Salipiger abyssi: one gene and its partner. The main gene of each other region encodes a partner of the protein of the gene in region 2 in a complex. Links are inferred from orthologs where the notes say so. Each region holds a gene or a part of one and is shown on either strand. Other genes may lie near its edges.

The links. Proteins that work in one complex are often made in the same cells at the same time.
Region 1: the proteins of Ga0080574_RS15770 (region 2) and xseA are in contact, whole or in part, in a cryo-EM structure (PDB 8TXR), measured with the Escherichia coli proteins. The link is inferred for Salipiger abyssi from one-to-one orthologs.

What each region holds. Positions count from the first base shown.
Region 1 is NZ_CP015093.1:4,103,670-4,106,716, reverse strand. What follows is about bases 104-3,047. They hold xseA (exodeoxyribonuclease VII large subunit), read left to right. Parts: upstream 104-809; coding sequence 810-2,285; downstream 2,286-3,047. Other genes in these bases: Ga0080574_RS23500 (hypothetical protein), read left to right, coding at 2,996-3,047; Ga0080574_RS23505 (hypothetical protein), read right to left, coding at 2,356-2,751; purD (phosphoribosylamine--glycine ligase), read right to left, coding at 104-616. In the rest of the region: more of purD, read right to left, coding at 1-103. UniProt on the Escherichia coli protein: Bidirectionally degrades single-stranded DNA into large acid-insoluble oligonucleotides, which are then degraded further into small acid-soluble oligonucleotides.
Region 2 is NZ_CP015093.1:2,519,628-2,522,679, reverse strand. What follows is about bases 28-2,976. They hold Ga0080574_RS15770 (exodeoxyribonuclease VII small subunit), read left to right. Parts: upstream 28-1,355; coding sequence 1,356-1,598; downstream 1,599-2,976. Other genes in these bases: dxs (1-deoxy-D-xylulose-5-phosphate synthase), read left to right, coding at 2,490-2,976; Ga0080574_RS15765 (polyprenyl synthetase family protein), read left to right, coding at 1,605-2,474; Ga0080574_RS15775 (histone deacetylase family protein), read left to right, coding at 433-1,359; Ga0080574_RS15780 (response regulator), read left to right, coding at 28-308. Outside these bases: more of Ga0080574_RS15780, read left to right, coding at 1-27; more of dxs, read left to right, coding at 2,977-3,052. UniProt on the Escherichia coli protein: Bidirectionally degrades single-stranded DNA into large acid-insoluble oligonucleotides, which are then degraded further into small acid-soluble oligonucleotides.

The sequences.
Region 1 (3,047 bases), 1.6 Mb from region 2 along the record:
TGGGCAGCACGTCCTCGCCGTCGACCAGCAGGAAGAAAGACGCCTCTTCCCCGGTCATGAACTCCTCGATCACCACCTCGGCGCCCGCGCCGCCAAAGGCGCCGCCGAACATGTCGTCGATGGCGGCCTCGGCCTCGGCCACGGTCTCGGCGATGATCACCCCCTTGCCGGCGGCCAGGCCGTCGGCCTTGACCACGATCGGCGCGCCCTCGGCCCGCACATGGGCCTTGGCGCTCTCCGCATCGGTGAAATGCCCGTAGCCCGCCGTCGGCGCACCCGCCGCGTCGCAGATCTCCTTGGTGAAACTCTTCGAGGCCTCCAGCCGCGCCGCCTCCTGCGACGGCCCGAAGACCGGAAAGCCCGCGTCGCGCAGCGCATCCGCAACCCCGGCGGCGAGCGGCGCCTCGGGGCCGACGATCACCAGGTCGATGGCGTTTTCCCCGGCGAATTCCACCACCGCGCCGCCGTCTTCGATATCGAGCTTGGCGCATTCGGCGATCTGCGCGATGCCGGCATTGCCCGGCGCCACGATCAGCTTGTCGCATTTGGGGTTCTGCATCACCGCCCAGGCCAGCGCATGTTCGCGCCCGCCGCCGCCGAGAATGAGGATGTTCATCGTCCTGCCGCCTTTCGCCCGTGCCCGTCGCTCGTTGCGAGGTCTCTAGCGGCGCTTGCGGCATTCCGCAACTCCAGGTCGGTGTCGAGGGGGGCGCGGGGGGAGCCAAGCTCCCCCGCGCCCCCCCTCCGGCTCTTTCCCTCATCCGTCGCGCCGGTTACCATCGCCCGAACCACAGGCGAGGCGCAGCGGCATGGATCTTCTCGACGACGACAGCGGCAACACGCCGGAATTCTCGGTCTCCGAGCTCTCCGGGGCGGTCAAGCGCGTGATCGAAGGCGAGTTCGGCTTTGTCCGGGTGCGCGGCGAGGTGGGGCGCGTGTCACGGCCGCGCTCGGGCCATATCTATCTCGATCTCAAGGACGACCGCTCGGTGATCTCCGGCGTCGCCTGGAAGGGCGTTGCCGCGCGCTTCGAGACCCAGCCGGAGGAGGGCATGGAGGTCATCGCCACGGGCCGCCTCACCACCTTCCCGGGGCAGTCGAAATACCAGATCGTCATCGAGGACATCCGCCCGGCCGGGCTCGGCGCGCTGATGGCGATGCTGGAGAAACGCAAGGCCCAGCTCCAGGCCGAGGGGCTCTTTGCCCCCGAACGCAAGCGCCCGCTGCCCTATCTGCCCGAGATCATCGGCGTGGTGACCTCGCCCTCGGGCGCGGTGATCCGCGATATCCTGCACCGGCTGCGCGAGCGGTTTCCCCGCAAGGTGCTGATCTGGCCGGTGGCGGTGCAGGGCAAGAGCTGCGCCCCCGAGGTCGCCCGCGCCATCGAGGGCTTCAACGCGCTCACCCCCGGCGGCGCCATGCCGCGCCCCGACCTTCTGATCGTCGCGCGCGGCGGCGGCTCGGTGGAGGATCTCTGGGGCTTCAACGAAGAGATCGTCGCCCGCGCCGCCGCCGCCTCGGAGATCCCGCTGATCTCGGCGGTGGGGCACGAGACCGACACCACGCTGATCGACTATGTCTCGGACCGCCGCGCGCCCACCCCCACCGCCGCCGCCGAGATCGCCGTGCCGGTGCGCATGGAGCTGCTCTCCTGGACCGGCGAGGCGGGCAGCCGCATGACCCGCGCCATGGGCCAGCGTATCGAGCTGCGCGGCCAGCGGCTGCGCGATCTCTCCCGCGCCCTGCCGCGCGCCGAGACCCTGCTCGACACGCCGCGCCAGCGCCTCGATCTTCTGGCCGACCGGCTGCCGCGCGGCCTCATCCGTGGCACCGAACAGCGCCGGGTGGCGCTTTCCGATGTTGCCGGCGCGCTGCGCCCCTCGCTGCTGACCCGCGTCATCGCCCATGGCCGCGAATCGCTCGGTCGCCGCACCGACCGTCTGTCGCTGCGCCCGATCACCCGCGAGATCGCCCTGGGCCGTGACCGGCTCGACGCGCTTTCCGCCCGGCTCGGCGAGGCCGGCCTGCGCCGCATCGACAGCCCGCGCCAGCGGCTCGACGGGCTGTCCCGGCTGCTTGAGACGCTGAGCTACAAGGGCACGCTCGCGCGCGGCTATGCGGTGGTGCGCAGCGGCGAGGGCCATATTCTCACCCGCAAAACCGAGGCGCAGGACGCCGCCGGGCTCGAGATCGAATTCGCCGACGGTCGCCTGGCTTTGGGCGGCGCCGCGCCGCGCCCGAAGCGCAAGGCGAAGGAGGCGCCGGAGCAGGGCAGCCTGTTCTGACCGGCCCCTTTCATCTTTCTGAAAATACTCAATAAACGTCGCGCGCCCCGCGCGACGGCAAAGGTCGCCCTCAGACCCCGACCTCGGGCCCTAGGCACATCATCGGCTCATCGTCCTGCCGTGCCTCGTAGAGCACCGTATTCGCCGGGTCGTTCTCGAACACCGCGCGCAGCCCGTTGCCCTCGCGGAAAAAGCTCCAGCATTGCGGCGCCGGCTGGTCGTCATAGACGAAGCAGATCATCCCCGCCTCTTCGTACCAGAACCCGTCCTTGCATCTGCCGTCCAGAAAGGACCAGCGCACCTCGCGCCCGGGCAGGTATTCCTCGACCCCGTAATCGGTGCCGCCGAGGCCGAAATAGAGCGTCTTGCCGGTGACATAGCGCTCGAACTCCGCCGCCGACATGGGCTGGGCCGCGGCCAGTGGCAGCGGGGCAAGCAGCAGCAGGCAAAGACAGACGATACGCATGTCCCGACCCTGCCAGAGCGCGCGGCAAGAGAAAAGGGGGCGCGGGCGGATCGTGAGCGGAAGAGTCAGGTATTTAAGGGTGAGAAATTTACTCAACTATTTGATTTTAAATAATTATTTGACATGCGCGCGACTCGGGCGTATACCCGTTTTCGACGCCAGCAAGCTCACGCACCCAGCACTCCGCCAGGCACGTACGCCAGCAAGCCGTCATTCCTCATCCAGAATGGAAGGAGTGCATGAGATGGCCCATGCCAACTGCAAAACCTGCGCGTTCTACGAAGATCACATCGCCA
Region 2 (3,052 bases):
CGCCCAAGCTGCTGAGCCTCGGCCCGATCCGCTACGACATCGAACGCGGCGAGATGTGGAAGGGCGAGGACATGGTGCGGCTCACCGCCACCGAAAGCCAGCTCATGCGGATTTTCTCCGCCCGCCCGGGCGAGGCGCTGAGCCGGGGCAAGCTGGTGGAGGAGCTGGGCCGCGACAAGGGCCAGGCGCAGGAGCGTGCGGTCGATGTGCAGATCACCCGGCTGCGCCGCAAGATCGAGAGCGATCCGAAACAGCCGCGCTATCTGCAAACCGTGCGCGGCGCGGGATATATGCTCGCCCCCGACTGAGCGCCGCTTTTTCGGCCGATCCGCGCGATCCGGGCAATGCGGCTCAAATCTCCGCAAATCGCGGCTTGCCCGGGCGCGGCATTCGCGGAATCCTGTCGTGGATTGAGGTCGGGGAGGCTCCGTCATGACAACCGCGCTGATCACCCACGCCGATTGCCTGGATCACGTCACGCCGGCGGGCCATCCCGAGCAGGTCGCCCGGCTCGACCATGTGCTGCACGCGCTGGCCCCGCTCGATCTCTTGCGACTGGCGGCACCGCCGGCCAGCGATGCCGATCTCGCCCGTGTCCATCCGCAGCGCTATATCGACCGCATCAAGGCTGCCGAGCCCGAAGCGGGCGAGCATCCGCTCGACGAAGACACCTGGATGTCGCCCGGCTCGATGCGGGCGGCGCGGCGCGCGGCGGGGGCGGCGATTCGCGCCGTCGATGCGGTGATCTCGCGCGAGGTGGCGAATGCCTTCTGCGCCACGCGCCCGCCCGGCCACCATGCGGAGCGCGAGAAACCCATGGGGTTCTGTCTGTTCGGCAACGCGGCGCTCGCGGCGACATACGCGCTCGACCATCACGGAATCGAACGCGTGGCGGTGGTGGATTTCGACGTGCATCACGGCAACGGCACGCAGGATCTGCTTTGGGACGAGCCGCGCGCGCTGCTGATCTCGTCGCAGCAATTTCCGCTCTGGCCGGGCAGCGGCGCCGCCACCGAGCGCGGCGGCCATGACAATGTGCTGAACATCCCCCTGCCCCCGGGCAGCGGCGGCGACGAGATGCGCGCCGCCTATCGGCGCGACGCCTTTCCACGGCTCGCCGCGTTCAAGCCCAACCTGATCGTGATGTCCGCCGGCTTCGACGCGCATCGCGACGACCCGCTGGCGCAGCTCGCCTGGTCGACGGAGGATTTCCGCTGGCTCACGCACGAGCTCTGCCGGATCGCGGCGGAACATGCGCGCGGGCGGGTGGTCTCCCTGCTGGAAGGCGGCTATGATCTTTCCGCGCTGGCCGCGTCGGCCAAGGCGCATGTGGAAGAACTGATCGAGGCAGGAAAATGAGCGACACGCCGGTCGAGGAGATGAGTTTCGAGCAGGCCATGGCCGAGCTGGAACAGGTGGTGAACCAGCTCGAACGCGGCGAGGTGCCGCTGGATCAGTCCATCGACCTCTATACGCGCGGCGCCAAGCTCAAGGCGCATTGCGAGAAAAAGCTCAAGGACGCCGAGGAGAAGGTCGCCCAGATCACCCTAGACGCCGAGGGCCAGCCCGCCGGTCTGAAAGCCGCCGAAGGGCTCTGACACCCCATGTTCAGCGAGTCTCTGGAGGCCGGCGCAGGCGCCGTGGCCGACCATTTCGACATGGTGCTGAGCGGTTTCGCCGATCTGCCGGTGACCCATGCGATGCGCTACGCGGTGACCGGCGGCAAGGGTCTGCGCGGCTGGCTGGTGCTGGAAAGCGCCCGGCTGCACGAGGTACCGCAGGCGCAGGCGCTCTGGCCCGCCTGTGCCATCGAGGCGATCCACGCCTACAGCCTCGTGCATGACGATCTGCCCTGCATGGACGACGACGCGCTGCGCCGGGGCCTGCCGACGGTGCATCGCAAATGGGACGAGGCGACCGCCGTGCTGGCGGGCGACGCGCTCCAGGCGCTCGGTTTCGAGATGCTGGGGGACCCGCGCTGCCATGAGCGCGCCGAGGTGCGCGCCGATCTGACGCTGAGCCTTGCGCGGGCGGCGGGGGCGCGCGGCATGGTGCTGGGACAGGCGCTGGACATGGCCGCCGAAAGCACCGCCACGCCGCTCACGCTGGACGAGATCACCGCCCTTCAGGCCGGCAAGACCGGCGCGCTGATCCTGTGGTCGGCAGAGGCCGGCGCGCGGCTGGCTGAGGCCGATCTGGCACCACTCACCGCCTATGCGCAGGGCCTCGGGCTCGCCTTCCAGATCGCCGACGACATTCTCGATGTCGAGGGCGACGCGGCGACGGTCGGCAAGGCGGTCGGCAAGGATGCGGATCGCGGCAAGGCGACCTTTGTGTCGCTGCTCGGGCTCGACGGCGCAAAGGCGCGTGCACAAACCCTTGTGACAGAGGCCTGCGACGCCCTATCTCCCTATGGTAAACGGGCCGATACCTTGCGGGAGGCCGCCCGTTTCGTTATCTCCCGCCGGAACTGAGTGCCAAGGGACGCCATGCCTCACAAGCCCCAAACACCGCTGCTCGACAAGGTCGCCACTCCCGCCGATCTCAAACGCTTCTCGGATGCCGAGCTGGATCAGCTCGCCCATGAGCTGCGGGCGGAGACCATTTCGGCGGTGTCGGAAACCGGCGGCCATCTCGGCGCCGGGCTTGGGGTGGTCGAGCTGACCGTGGCGCTGCACGCGGTGTTCGACACGCCGCGCGACAAGATCATCTGGGATGTGAGCCATCAGGCCTATCCGCACAAGATCCTCACCGGGCGCCGCGAGCGTATCCGGACCATCCGCCAGAAAGACGGGCTCTCGGGCTTTACCAAGCGCAGCGAAAGCCCCTTCGATCCGTTCGGCGCCGGCCACAGCTCCACCTCGATTTCCGCCGCGCTCGGCTTTGCCGTGGCGCGCGATCTCGGCGGGGTCTGCGACACCGGCGCGGGCGATGCGATTGCCGTGATCGGCGATGGCGCGATGTCGGCGGGCATGGCCTATGAGGCGATGAACAATGCCGGCCACCTGAAAAAGCGCCTGATCGTCATCCTGAACGATAACGAGATGTCCAT